DNA from 2 places in the Aquabacterium sp. A08 genome. Region 2 is predicted to be linked to the other one. Evidence: riboswitches for the same ligand, from Rfam matches in the RefSeq annotation. Region 2 holds a riboswitch; the other holds the start of a gene.
What was found. A riboswitch is a leader RNA that binds a small molecule or an ion and turns the genes downstream of it on or off. The one in region 2 is predicted to bind S-adenosylhomocysteine.

Region 1 (7,195 bases), on a different contig from region 2:
GCATTTCTCCACCGCCGTCACGCGCGCGTCCTGGCGCAGGCGGGGGTGCAACTGTCCCTGGCCCACGTCCACGCCCACCACCTGGGCGGCGCCGTGTTGCAGCAAACAATCGGTGAAACCGCCGGTGCTTTGGCCCACGTCCAGGCACACCGCCCCATGCACCGGCACCCCGGTGTGGCGCAGGGCGCCCTCGAGCTTCAGGCCCCCGCGCGACACATAGCGCGACTCGGCGGCATCGGTCAGGGCCAGCTCGGCATGGGCCGGCACCGCCTCGCCGCTCTTGGCCACGGGGCGCCAAGCGCCTTCACCCGCGGCGGGCAGTCGCCAGCGCACCCCCGCGGCGATCAACCGCTGGGCCTGCGAGCGCGACGCGGCCAGGCCCCGTTCGACGAGCAACTGGTCCGCGCGCATGGCCGGTCAGTAGCGGTAGGTGTCGGGCTTGTACGGGCCCTGCTTGGGCACGCCGATGTAGGCGGCCTGCTCGTCGCTCAACTCGGTCAGCATGGCGCCGACCTTCTTCAGGTGCAGGCGCGCGACCTTCTCGTCCAGGTGCTTGGGCAGCACATAGACCTTGCCCACGTCGTAGCCTTCGGGGTGGCAGAACAGCTCGATCTGGGCGATGGTCTGGTTGGCGAAGGAGCTGGACATCACGAAGCTGGGGTGGCCGGTGCCGCAACCCAGGTTCACCAGGCGGCCTTTGGCCAGCAGGATGATGCGCTTGCCGTCCGGGAAGATCACGTGGTCCACCTGGGGCTTGACCTCTTCCCACTGGCACTTCTCTTCGAGCTTGGCCACCTGGATCTCGTTGTCGAAGTGGCCGATGTTGCAGACAATGGCCTGGTCTTTCATGGCGGCCATGTGCTCGTAGGTGATGACGTCGCGGTTGCCGGTGGTGGTCACGAAAATGTCGGCCTTGTCGGCGGCCCACTCCATGGTCACGACCTTGTAGCCTTCCATCGCGGCCTGGAGGGCGTTGATGGGGTCGATCTCGGTCACCCACACTTGGGCGCTCAGGGCACGCAGGGCTTGGGCACTGCCCTTGCCCACGTCGCCGTAACCGGCGACCACGGCCACCTTGCCGGCGATCATCACGTCGGTGGCGCGCTTGATGCCGTCCACCAGCGACTCGCGGCAGCCGTACAGGTTGTCGAACTTGGACTTGGTGACCGAGTCGTTGACGTTGATGGCGCGGAACATCAGCGTGCCCTTGGCCGACATTTCCTTCAGGCGGTGCACGCCGGTGGTGGTCTCTTCGGTCACGCCGATGATCTGGGCGCTCTTGCGGCTGTACCAGGTGCTGTCCTCGGCCAGCTTGGCTTTGATGGCCGCAAACAAGATGCGCTCTTCATCGCTGCCGGGGTTGGCCAGCACGCTCTGGTCTTTTTCGGCCTGCTTGCCCAGGTGCATCAGCAGCGTTGCGTCGCCGCCGTCGTCCAGAATCATGTTGGGGCCTTCGCCCTCGGTGCCCTTGGCGCCGAAGTCGAAGATGCGGTGGGTGTAGTCCCAGTAGTCGACCAGGGTTTCGCCCTTGACGGCGAACACCGGCGTGCCGTTGGCGGCGATGGCGGCGGCGGCGTGGTCCTGGGTGGAGAAGATGTTGCACGAGGCCCAGCGGACTTGCGCGCCCAAGGCCTGCAGGGTCTCGATCAGCACCGCCGTCTGGATGGTCATGTGCAGCGAACCGGTGATGCGCGCGCCCTTCAGGGGCTGCTTGGCCGCGAATTCCTCGCGAATGGCCATCAGACCGGGCATTTCGGTTTCGGCGATGCGGATTTCCTTGCGGCCCCACTCGGCCAGACCGATGTCGGTGATGGCGCAGTCGGCGTTCACGGGGTGTTTCAGGGATGCGTTCATGGTGGCTCCAAAGCACAGCTTCGCGGACGAAGCGTCGTCAAAAAACCACTGACTCGGAGAAAAAGGAACTCACCGCACGGCCAGTGGGTGAGCGTCGTTGCGGATGGAGGCCAAGCGCGGCTTGACCGACTGCCGAGCCTCGCGTCCCGTGGGCCGGATCACCCGGGTGTGGACGCTGCAACGCTCCTCGGCAGACCTGTATTATAGAGAGAGGTACGGCAGCTTGCCAAGCGAGCGCCGGGGAGTGCCTCTCTATAATCGCCCAAACCCCAGCCGGACCCCGCCTTGAGCCAGCCCACGCCCACCCCTCCCAACGCCCTGTCCCTCGTGGCCGCCGACATGCGGGCCGTGGACGCGGTGATCCAGCAGAGCCTGAGCAGCGACGTGCCGCTGGTGGGCCAGGTGGCCGAATACATCATCGGTGCCGGCGGCAAGCGGGTGCGCCCCGCCCTGCTGCTGCTGCTGTGCGGCGCACTGGGTTGCACCGACCCGCGCCGGCACAGCCTGGCCGCGGTGGTGGAATTCATCCACACCGCCACCCTGCTGCACGACGATGTGGTGGACGAATCCACCCTGCGCCGCGGCCGCGACACCGCCAACCAGGTGTTCGGCAACGCCGCCAGCGTGCTGGTGGGCGACTTCCTCTACTCCCGCGCCTTCCAGATGATGGTGGACGCGGGCAACATGCGCATCATGCAGGTGCTGGCCGACGCGACCAACGTGATCGCCGAGGGCGAGGTGCTGCAGCTGATGAACATGCACGACGCCTCGCTGGACGAGCAGGCCTACCTGCGCGTGATCCGTGCCAAGACGGCCAAGCTGTTCGAGGCCAGCGCCCGCCTGGCCGCCATCCTGGCGGGTGCCGACGCCGGGCTGGAAGCCCGTTGCGCCGACTACGGCCAGGCCCTGGGCGCCGCCTTCCAGGTGGTGGACGACGTGCTGGACTACGAGGGCAACGCCGCCGAGCTGGGCAAGAACCTGGGCGACGACCTGCGCGAAGGCAAGGTGACCCTGCCCATCATCTGCACCCTGCGCCGCTGCGACCCGGCCGACGCGGCGATGATCCGCGCGGCCATCGAGCAGGGCGACACCGCGCAACTGGACGAGATTTTGCGCGTCGTCAAGGACAGCGGCGGCCTGGAAGACGCGCGCCGGGCGGCCATGGCCGAGGCGCAACGTGCGATCGACGCGGCACGTGCACTGCCCGCGAATTTTTACGCCGAAGGTTTGGTACAATTGGCGGCTGTTCTGTTGGAGCGACGCTCCTGAGAACCCATCGGGGTGTAGCTTAGCCTGGTAGAGCGCTACGTTCGGGACGTAGAGGCCGGAGGTTCGAATCCTCTCACCCCGACCAGGAATTCTTTGACACATCGTCACCCAAAGCCCCACTTGCTGGGGCTTTGTTGTTTTTGAGCCCGGCGCCCGCCGCCGATGCGCTCGAACGCGCCCCCCCCCAACGTTCCACGGCCTCCCCTGGCCACAACGCCGGGTTGGCGCCACAATGAACGCTCCAGGTTACACCGCCGCGCCCCGCATGAGCATCACCGCCGACCTCCGACAATTCGTTTACGCCCTGTCCGATGCCCTGGACCTCGTGGGCATCGACGATGTGGCCCACGGCAAACGCGTGGGGGTGATGGCCGCCGAATGCGCCAAAACCCTGGGTGCCGATGACGCACAGGTGCGTTTTTTGTTCGACCTGGGGCTGCTGCACGACGTGGGCGTGTCCAACACCGAAACCCATTTGCACTTGGTGAGCGAATTCGACTGGACCGGCTCGCAAACCCACTGCCGTGTGGGGTACGAACTGCTCAAGGACTTTGCGCCGCTGCGCGACATGGCCCTGCCCGTGCTGTACCACCACACCCGCTGGGACGAACTGCAGCGCCTGAAAGTGGACGATCACACCGCGCGGGCGGCCAACCTGATCCTGCTGGTGGACCGGGTGGATGCCACCCTGGCCCCGTACTACGCCAGCGGTCAGGCGCTGCGGCACAGCCCGGACGCGCGCGCAGCCATCGTCCGGCACAGTGGCCGCTATTTCGACCCCATCCTGGTTGAGGCTTTCCTGCGCGCCTCGACCCACGAAGCCTTCTGGCTGAACCTGGAAGCCAGCGCCCTGCACAACTACCTGGGCGACATGGCCCGCAACGCCCTGCCCTGCACGCTGTCGCACACCGAACTGCGGCAACTGGCGCGGCTGTTCTCGCAAATCGTGGACACCAAATGCCGTTTCACGCAGACGCACTCGCTCGGCGTGGCCCAGGTCGCGCGCCGGTTGGCCGAACGGTTGGGGGTGGCGCCCGAACGCTGTGAGGAACTGGAAATCGCTGGCCTGCTGCACGACATCGGCAAACTGCGGGTGCCTGACCACATCCTGGAAAAGCCCGGCCCGCTGGACCCCGATGAGCGCCTTGTGATGAACACCCACAGCTTTGAGACGCTGCAAATCCTCAAAAAAATCCGGGGGTTCGAGCACATCACCGCCTGGGCGGCTGACCACCACGAAGCCCCCGGTGGCCACGGCTACCCGCATGGACTGGACGCGGATCAACTGCCGCTGGAAGCCCGCATTCTGCGGGTGGCGGACATTTTCCAGGCCATGGTCCAGGACCGCCCCTACCGTGCGGGACTGGACCGCGACGCGGTGGCGGACTTCATGCGCCAGCGGCAGGCCGAAGGCAGCGTGGACGCCACCGTGACCACCACGCTGCTGGCGCACCTCGACGAGCTGTACACCGCCGCCCGCCAGGGCGAGACCGCGGCGACCACCTAGCCCCATCAACCACACATACGGTATATACTGTTTACAAGATTCACTCCCTTGGAACAGCCATGAGCCAGAAAACACGCGACGCCGACAAGCCCAAGAAAATGAAGCTGGTGCGGGACAGCTTCTGCATGCCCAAAGACGAATACGTGCGCATCGAAGCCCTCAAGACCCGGGCGCTGGGCCTGTCGCTGGCGGTGAAAAAGAGCGAGCTGCTGCGGGCCGGCCTGAAGGCGCTGGATGGCCTGAGCGACGCCGCCCTGAAAAAAGCCCTGGGTGCGGTGCCCACCCTGAAAACCGGCCGGCCGGCGGTGGAAGCGGCCACCGATGCAACGCCAGCCATTGACACCCCGGCACCCGCGTCCAGCGCCGCCGATGCCGCCCCGACAGTGGCCCGCGCGCCACGCGCACGCCCAGCGCGCCGTGCGTCCGCGGCCAAGCCCCCCGTGGCCTGAGCACGCCATGCCCGTCATCGTCGTCGCCAACCCCAAGGGCGGGGTGGGCAAGTCCACCCTGTCCACCAACGTGGCGGGTTACCTGGCGCGCCAGGGGCGCACCGTCATGCTGGGCGACGCCGACCGGCAGCAGTCGTCGAGCGGCTGGCTGGGCATCCGCCCGCCCGAGGCCCGGCCCATCGTGGGCTGGGACGCGTCGGGCAGCGAGGTGCTGCGCCCGCCCCGGGGCACCACCCACGTGGTGCTGGACACCCCGGCCGGCCTGCACGGCAAGGGCCTGAAAGAGGTGCTCAAACGCGCCGACAAGCTGCTGATCCCGCTGCAACCCAGCCTGTTCGACATGCTGGCCACCCGCCAATTCCTCGACGAACTGCAGGAACGCCGGCGGGCGGCGGACCTGGACATCGCGGTGGTGGGCATGCGGGTGGACCAGCGCACCATCGCCGCGGAGCGGCTACGGGCCTTCGCCGAGGGGCTGGGCTTTCCGGTGCTGGGCCATTTGCGCGACACGCAGAACTACGTGCGGCTGGCGCTGCACGGCCTGACGCTGTTCGATGTGGCCCCCGGGCGCGTGGCCAAAGACCTGGACGACTGGGCGCCGATCTGCGCCTGGCTGGACGCGGACTGACCGCCCCGGCGGGCCCCGCCCCTCCCCCCAGTGAACCCCGAACGCCGCCGCCTCCCGGTCATCAACGGTTCGCGCTGCACCGGCTGCGGCTGGTGCGTGGCGGCCTGCCCATTCGATCTGCTCAGCCTGGAGCGCCAGGGCTGGCGCAAGACCGCCACCCTGCACGACGCGGACCGCTGCACCGGTTGCCGCCTGTGCGAGGCCAAATGCCCCTTCGGCGTCATCCACATGCAGGCCCCGCCGCCCTGACCGCCGGCACGGCGGCCTGGCCCCTCAGGGCGCGCGCTTGAACAGCGACAACAAGGCGCCCGCCGCCACGAACAGGGCCCCAAACACCCGGTTCATGGCGCGCATGTGGGCGGTGGACTTGAGCGCCGACAGCACCCGTGCGGCCAGCGCGGTGTACCCGGCCATCACCACCAGGTCGGTGAAGCCCAGCGTCAGGCCGATGACGGCGTACTGCGGCGCCAGCGGCTGCGTCAGGTCGAGGAACTGCGGCACCACGGCCAGCAGAAACACCGTGCCTTTGGGGTTGACCGCGTTGATGAGCCAACCGCGCAACACCATGCTGCGCACCGAGGCCTGGGCCGCACCGTCGCGCAGGGCCGCCAGTGGCCGCGCCGGGGCCCGCCACTGCTGCACGCCCAGCCACACTAGGTAGGCCACGCCCAGCCACTTGACCACCTGGAAGGCGGTGGACGAGGTGGCCACCAGTGCGCCCAGGCCCAGGCCCACCACCACCAGCTGCGTCCAGATGCCCAGCACCAGACCCAACGTGGTGACGTAGCCGCGCCGAAAGCCGTGGTTGAGCCCGGCGCTCATGGCCGCGACCGCCCCGGCCCCGGGCGAAATGCTGATGGCCCAGGAGGCCGCGAAAAATGCCAGCCAGGTGGAGGGTTCCATGGTGTGTGTCCGTCAAACGCCGGTCTGCGGGACCGGCCAAGTGCTGATTGTCACACGCTCGGCCCGGGCACGCTCGCGCGACAATCGGGGCCTTGCGTGCCCCACCGGGGCGCCCCCACCGAATGCCCCAGCCATGCCCCGCCTCCAGTTTGCCCCGCCCGAACGCGACCGCTTCAGCACCGACATCGCCATCTACATCAGCCACGTCAACCAGGGCGGTCACCTCGACAACGCCCAGCTGCTGACGCTGGTGTCCGAAGCACGGGTCCGGTTTTTCCGCAGCCTGGGCTACACCGAAGCGGACGTGGCCGGCCACCCCATCGTGGTAGGTGACATCGGGGCGCAGTACCTGTCGGAAGGCTTCCACGGCGAAACCCTGCGGGTGCGGCTGTGCCCGCAAGACCCCAACCGCTACGGCTTCGACCTGGCCTTCCGCATGGACGAACGCGAAACCGGCCGCGCCGTGGCCCGGGGCAAGATCGGCATCGTCTTCGTGGACCGCGCCACGCGCCGCGTCGCCCCCATGCCGCCGGCTTTTTGGGACCTGGTGGCGCCGCGCTGACCGCGGCGCTCAACCCGGCCGCA
Region 2 (7,195 bases):
AGCGCCTGGACGAAGCCCTGGCCGCCGTCAGCCGCGTCACCCGCTGGCGCGTGGCCGACGCGGCCCAACTGTCTGACGCGGGCCAGGAGCGGCTGGACGTGCAGTTCCGTCTGGACACCGGCCTGCTGCCGCGGCCCTTCCTGCTGGGCACGGCCGGCCCGGGCCCCGACGCCCCGGTGCACCGTCAGACCCTGACCGTGCCCGCCGCCGACCCGACCGGCCCCCGCGCCGCCACCGAATGAACGGCAGCGGCTTGTCCATGAGCGCGTCCGGCCGCCGCTGGCTGCTGGGCCTGGGGCTGGTCTTCATGGGCGGCATGGCGCTGGTGCTGTTCTTCCTGCTGGCGCTGGCCACCGACCACCGCACCTTCCAGGGCGAGGACTATGCCAGCCTGCTGTGGCTGAACGTGGCCGTGGCCACGGTCCTGGGGTTGGTGCTGCTCTGGCTGGCGGCGCGGCTGGTCCTGCGGCTGCGGCGCCGCCGCTTCGGCAGTTTTCTGCTGCTCAAGCTCACGGCCATTTTCGGGCTGGTGGGCCTGCTGCCCGGTCTGTTGATCTACACCGTGTCCTACCAGTTCGTGTCGCGCTCCATCGAAACCTGGTTCGACGTGCGCGTGGAAAGCGCCCTGGCCGCCGGCCTGAGCCTGGGGCGGACCACGCTGGAGACGCTGAGCAGCGACATAGCCGGCAAGACCCGCGCCGCCGCCAGCGCGCTGGGCGGCGTGTCCGACGCCCAGGCGGTGCTGGCGCTGGAACGGGTGCGCGAGCAACTGCTGGTGGCCGACGCCATCCTCTGGAGCAGCAGCGGCCAGGCCTTGGCCAGCGCCGGTGAATCGCGCTTTCGCCTGTCGCCGCACCGCCCGTCGGCGGCCCTGATGCGGCAGGTACGCAGCGAACGCGCCGTGGCCACGCTGGAGGGGTTGGAGGACCTGGAAGCCCTGCAGGACCCGCGCGAACTGCTGCAGCTGCCGGCGGCGGCGCTGCCGCGGGTGCGGGTGCTGGCGCTGGTGGCGCCGGCCAGTTTCGGTTTTGGCAGCGACGTGCGGTTTCTGGAGGTGGTCGCGCCGGTGCCGGCCGCGCTGGTGGCCGACGCGCTGGCGGTGCAGGTGGCCAACCGCGAATACCAGGAGCGCGCCCTGGCGCGCGGCGGGCTGCGCAGCATGTACATCGGCACGCTCACGTTGGCGCTGTTCCTGTCGGTGTTCGGGGCGGTGCTGCTGGCGGTGCTGCTGGGCAACCAGCTGGTGCGTCCCCTGCTGGTGCTGGCCGAGGGCATGCGCGACGTCGCCCGGGGCGACCTGACGCCCAAGGCCTCGCTGCCCGCCCGCGATGAACTCGCCGGGCTGACCCGCACCTTTGCCCACATGACGCAGGAACTGGCCGATGCGCGCCAGGCCGTGCAGCACAGCATGGGCCAGGTCGACGCGGCCCGGGCCAGCCTGCAGACCCTGCTGGACAACCTGACCGCCGGGGTGGTGGTGCTCGACACCGAACAGCGCGTGCTCAGCGCCAACCCGGGCGCCACCCGCGTCTTGCGCGCGCCCCTGGCCGCCCACCTGGGCCAGCCCCTGGCGTCCCTGCCCGGTCTCGACGCTTTCGGCGCCTGGGTGCAGCAGCAGTTCGACCGCTTCCTGTCCGACCAGACGCACCAGGAAGGCGGCCACTGGCAGCAGTCCTTCGAGCTGCACGGCCCCGAGGCCGAGCACGCCGAAGCCGGCCGCGGCGTCACCCTGATCGCGCGGGGCGCCCTGCTGCCCAACGGCGGGTTGCTGCTGGTGTTCGACGACGTGTCCGACATCATCTCGGCCCAGCGCGCCCAGGCCTGGGGCGAGGTGGCGCGCCGCTTGGCCCACGAGATCAAGAACCCGCTCACCCCCATCCAGCTCTCGGCCGAACGGCTGGCCATGAAGCTGGAGCCCAAATTGGTGGGCCCCGAGTTGGCGGTGCTGCACAAATCGGTCAAGACCATCGTGGACCAGGTCGATGCGATGAAGCGGCTGGTCAACGAATTCCGCGACTACGCCCGACTGCCGGCGGCGCAACTGCAGCCGGTGCAGCTCAACGCCCTGGTGGGCGACATCGTTGGGCTGTACGACGCCGCCGAGGTGCCGCTGCGGCTGGAGCTGGACCCCGCCTGCCCCGAGGTGCTGGCCGACCCACAACAGGTGCGCCAGGTGGTGCACAACCTGGTGCAGAACGCCCAGGACGCCACCCCGCCCGGGGCCGGGCCGGTGTTGCTGCGCACCCGCCCGTCCGACAGCGGGCGCTGGGTGCGCCTGCAGGTGCTGGACCACGGCCCCGGCTTTGCCGAGCCCATCCTCAAGCGCGCCTTCGAGCCCTACGTCACCACCAAGGCCAAGGGCACCGGGCTCGGGCTGGCGGTGGTCAAGAAAATCATGGACGAGCACGGCGGCCGGGTCGAGATCGCCCAGCGCCTCGACGGCGGCGAGGTGCGCGGCGCGAAAGTCTCGCTATCATTCAGGGTTGCAAATATGCAACATCATTGAGCTCTGCACAAAAGGCACGACGCACACCATGGCAAACATACTGGTGGTGGATGACGAACTGGGCATCCGGGACCTGTTGTTCGAAATCCTGAACGACGAGGGACACGCGGTGGAGGTGGCCGAAAACGCCGCCCGCGCGCGCGAACTGCGCGCCAACGGCCACCCCGACCTGGTGCTGCTGGACATCTGGATGCCCGACACCGACGGCGTGACCCTGCTCAAGGAGTGGTCGAGCAGCGGCCTGCTGACCATGCCGGTCATCATGATGAGCGGGCACGCCACCATCGACACCGCGGTGGAGGCGACCCGCATCGGCGCCATGGCCTTCCTGGAAAAACCCATCACCCTGCAAAAACTGCTGCAGGCGGTGGAAAAGGGCCTGAACAAGGCGGCCGCCAAACCGGTGCCGCCCAAGCCGGCCGGGCTGGCGCCGCCCGCCTCGGCCGAGGGGCCGAGCCCCCTCGGCCTGCCCCCGTTGCCCGACGCCCCGGCCGGTGCCGCGCCAGTGACGGAGCCGTCGGTGCAGCCCTTCGACCTGGACGTGCCGCTGCGCGAGGCGCGCGACGCCTTTGAAAAGGCCTACTTTGAATTCCACCTGGCCAAGGAGCAGGGCTCCATGACCCGCGTGGCCGAGAAGACCGGGCTGGAGCGCACCCACCTCTACCGCAAGCTGAAACAGCTCGGCGTGGATCTTTCTCGCTCCAAGCGTTCCGGGGCCTGAAAACCTGTGTTATAGTAACGGTCTTGGCCCGGTAGCTCAGTTGGTAGAGCAGCGGATTGAAAATCCGCGTGTCGATGGTTCGATTCCGTCCCAGGCCACCAAACAGTTCTTGTTCCAACCCGGTTGGGCAGGCAACCCCGAAAAAGCGACCGTGCCTGCGGTCGCTTTTTTTTTGCCCGGTGTGATGGCCGTTCATCAGGCCGGTACGTAAGGAAATTCCATGTCTCTCAAGTGCGGCATCGTCGGCCTGCCCAACGTCGGCAAATCCACCCTGTTCAACGCCCTGACCAAGGCCGGCATCGCGGCCGAGAACTACCCCTTCTGCACCATCGAGCCCAACGTGGGCGTGGTCGAGGTGCCGGACCCGCGCCTGCAGCAGCTGGCCGCCATCATCCAGCCCGAGCGCATCGTGCCGGCGATTGTGGAGTTCGTGGACATCGCCGGTCTGGTGGCCGGGGCCAGCCAGGGCGAGGGCTTGGGCAACCAGTTCCTGGCCCACATCCGCGAAACCGATGCCATCGTCAACGTGGTGCGCTGTTTTGAAGACGACAACGTCATCCACGTGGCCAACAAGGTGGACCCGATCGCGGACATCGAGGTGATCCAGACCGAGCTGTGCCTGGCCGACCTGGGCACGGTGGAAAAAAGCCTGCAGCGCTACACCAAGGCCGCCAAGAGCGGCAACGACAAGGAAGCGGCCAAGCTGGTGCAGGTGCTGACCAAGGTGCAGGCGGTGCTGGACCAGGGCAAGCCGGTGCGCACGCTGGAGCTGGGCGACGAAGAGCGCGCCATCCTGAAGCCGTTGTGCCTGATCACCGCCAAGCCGGCCATGTTTGTGGGCAACGTCAGCGAAGACGGTTTCGAGAACAACCCCTTCCTGGACCGCCTGCGCGAATACGCCGACCAGCAAAACGCCCCGGTGGTGGCCATCTGCGCCAAGATCGAGGCCGAACTGAGCGAAATGGACGACGCCGACCGGCTGGAGTTCTTGAAGGAGTTGGGCCAGGACGAACCCGGCCTGAACCGCCTGATCCGCGCCGGCTTCAAGCTGTTGGGCCTGCAAACCTATTTCACCGCCGGCGTGAAAGAGGTGCGCGCCTGGACCATCCACATCGGCGACACCGCGCCGCAGGCGGCGGGCGTCATCCACGGCGACTTCGAGCGCGGCTTCATCCGCGCCCAGACCATCGGTTTTGACGACTACATCGCCTACCAGGGCGAGCAGGGCGCCAAGGACGCGGGCAAGATGCGCGCCGAGGGCAAGGACTACGTCGTCAAAGACGGCGACGTGATGAACTTCCTGTTCAACGTCTGACTCCCACGGGCAACCCTGACTGCTGGAGTTGCCTGTGTTTGGTCGTCGCCGCCCGGTTCACATCGGTTTGTCCGCCCGCATTGCCCACCCGGAGCGGGGCGGGGTGGGGCTGCAGACCAAAACCCTGCAGGTGCTGGAGCAGTCGGTGGCGCAGTGGGCGGCCTCGCGCGACACGCTGGTGCTGATGGTGCCGTCGGTGCTGCAGGACGGGGCGCTGCTGCGCAGCAACATCCGCATCCGCGACTACGCGGAGTACCTGGACGGCCTGATTTTGCAGGGCGGTGCCGACGTGAGCCCGCGCGCCTACGGCGAGGAGCCGCTCAAGCCCGAGTGGAGCGGTGACCCGGTGCGCGACGCCTATGAACTGGAGCTGGTGCACGAGTTCATGGAGGCGGGCAAGCCCATCCTGGGCATCTGCCGCGGCATGCAGCTGATCAACGTGGCCCTGGGTGGCAGCCTGTACCAGGACCTGCCGACCCAGTGCCCCGACTCGCACGGCCATGAAACCCCGGCCTACGACCGCAATGCGCACGCGGTCACCTTCACCCCTGGGGGCCAGTTCGCCCAGTGGTTCGGCGGGGTGGCCGGCGGGCAGGTGGCGTCCATCCACCACCAGGCGGTGCAGCGCCTGGGCAAGGACGTGGTGGTCGAGGCGACCGCCCACGACGGCGTGGTCGAGGCCATCCGCTGGCAGGGGCGCAGCTTCGTGTGCGGGGTGCAGTGGCACCCGGAATTCCACCACCTCAACGGCGACCTGCTGGACTGCCATCCGCTGCTGGACGCGTTTCTGGCCGCTGCCCGATAAAATAGCGGCTTGCCAAGGAGCGCTGCAACCGCGCGTCCCCCGCCCGCCGGTGGGGCGCGCCGTCAGGCTTGGCCCCTTCCCGTCCCAACCGCGCTCACCTGACGACTGCTTTGCAGGTGAGTGCCGTGCCCCCTACCGCCCCCCACACCGTGAACCCTGACCACCCGGACCGCGCCGCCGCCCCGTCTTCCGTGCCCCCCATGCTGTTGTCCGGCCTGGAGCTGCTGGCCATCGATGAGCACAGCCTGTTCGTCAACATCGGCGAGCGCACCAACGTCACCGGCTCCAAGGCGTTCGCGCGCATGATCTTGAACGGCCAGTACGAGGAAGCCCTGGCCGTGGCGCGCCAGCAGGTGGAAAACGGTGCGCAGATCGTGGACGTGAACATGGACGAGGCCATGCTCGACAGCCAGGCCGCCATGGTGCGTTTCCTCAACCTCATGGCCGGCGAGCCCGACATCGCCCGCGTGCCGGTGATGATCGATTCGTCCAAGTGGAGCGTGATCGAGGCCGGGCTGAAGTGCGTGCAGGGCAAGAGCGTGGTCAATTCCATCTCGATGAAAGAGGGAGTGGAGGAGTTCAAGCGTCAGGCCCGGTTGATCCGGCGCTACGGCGCCGCCACCGTGGTGATGGCTTTTGACGAGCAGGGCCAGGCCGACACCTACGAGCGCAAAATCGAGATCTGCGAGCGGGCCTACCGCATCCTGGTGGACGAGGTGGGCTTCCCGTGCGAAGACATCATCTTCGACCCGAACATCTTCGCCATCGCCACCGGCATCGAGGAACACAACAACTACGCGGTGGACTTCATCAACGCCACCCGCTGGATCAAGCAGCACCTGCCGGGCGCCAAGGTGAGCGGCGGCGTGTCCAACGTGTCGTTCAGCTTCCGCGGCAACGAGCCGGTGCGCGAGGCCATCCACACCGTGTTTCTGTACCACGCCATCCAGGCGGGCATGGACATGGGCATCGTCAACGCCGGCATGGTCGGCGTGTACGACGACCTGGACCCCGAACTGCGCGAGCGCGTGGAAGACGTGGTGCTGAACCGCCGGCCGGACGCAACCGAGCGCCTGCTGGAGATCGCCGAAACCGTCAAAGGCGCGGCCAAGGACGATTCCGCCAAGTACGCCTGGCGCGCGCTGCCGGTGCGCGAGCGCCTGAAGCACGCGCTGGTGCACGGCCAGAACGAGTTCATCACTGAAGACACCGAGGAGATGTGGCAGGCCTTGCGCGCCGACGGCGGCCGCCCGCTGCACGTGATCGAAGGCCCGCTGATGGACGGCATGAACGTGGTGGGCGACCTGTTCGGCCAGGGCAAGATGTTCCTGCCGCAGGTGGTGAAGAGCGCCCGCGTGATGAAGCAGGCCGTGGCCCACCTGGTGCCCTACATCGAGGAAGAAAAGCGCCAGTTGGAAGCCGCCGGGGGCGACGTCAAGAGCAAGGGCAAAATCGTGATCGCCACCGTCAAGGGCGACGTGCACGACATCGGCAAGAACATCGTGACGGTGGTCTTGCAGTGCAACAACTTCGACGTGGTGAACATGGGCGTGATGGTGCCGTGCCACGAAATTCTGGCCAAGGCCAAAGAGGTGGGCGCTGACATCGTGGGTCTGTCTGGCCTGATCACCCCCAGCTTGGAGGAGATGCAGTACGTCGCGTCTGAGATGGAAAAAGACCCGTACTTCCGCGAGCGCGGCATTCCGTTGCTCATCGGCGGCGCCACCTGCAGCCGCGTGCACACGGCGGTGAAAATTGCGCCGAACTACAGCGGCCCGGTGGTCTACGTGCCCGACGCCTCGCGCAGCGTGGGCGTGGCGCAGAACCTGCTGGGGGAGGCCAAGCCCG

Region 1: it holds a riboswitch for S-adenosylhomocysteine, as region 2 does, so the genes downstream of both, ahcY (adenosylhomocysteinase) here and metH (methionine synthase) in region 2, are expected to answer to the same signal.

What each region holds. Positions count from the first base shown of each region.
Region 1 is NZ_JAAQQT010000601.1:13,582-20,776, forward strand. Features, by position in the region: gene HA630_RS09055 (TlyA family RNA methyltransferase) at 1-411, opposite strand, end outside; gene ahcY (adenosylhomocysteinase) at 418-1,854, opposite strand; S-adenosyl-L-homocysteine riboswitch at 1,937-2,049, opposite strand; gene HA630_RS09065 (polyprenyl synthetase family protein) at 2,140-3,123, shown strand; tRNA gene HA630_RS09070 (tRNA-Pro) at 3,132-3,208, shown strand; gene HA630_RS09075 (HD-GYP domain-containing protein) at 3,389-4,630, shown strand; gene HA630_RS09080 (hypothetical protein) at 4,690-5,079, shown strand; gene HA630_RS09085 (ParA family protein) at 5,087-5,707, shown strand; gene HA630_RS09090 (4Fe-4S binding protein) at 5,738-5,956, shown strand; gene HA630_RS09095 (LysE family transporter) at 5,981-6,610, opposite strand; gene HA630_RS09100 (thioesterase family protein) at 6,744-7,172, shown strand; gene HA630_RS09105 (PQQ-dependent sugar dehydrogenase) at 7,182-7,195, opposite strand, start outside.
Region 2 is NZ_JAAQQT010000686.1:5,949-13,143, reverse strand. Features, by position in the region: gene HA630_RS17965 (DUF4390 domain-containing protein) at 1-242, shown strand, start outside; gene HA630_RS17960 (ATP-binding protein) at 260-2,506, shown strand; gene HA630_RS17955 (response regulator) at 2,535-3,227, shown strand; tRNA gene HA630_RS17950 (tRNA-Phe) at 3,253-3,328, shown strand; gene ychF (redox-regulated ATPase YchF) at 3,448-4,542, shown strand; gene HA630_RS17940 (gamma-glutamyl-gamma-aminobutyrate hydrolase family protein) at 4,610-5,347, shown strand; S-adenosyl-L-homocysteine riboswitch at 5,356-5,450, shown strand; gene metH (methionine synthase) at 5,497-7,195, shown strand, end outside.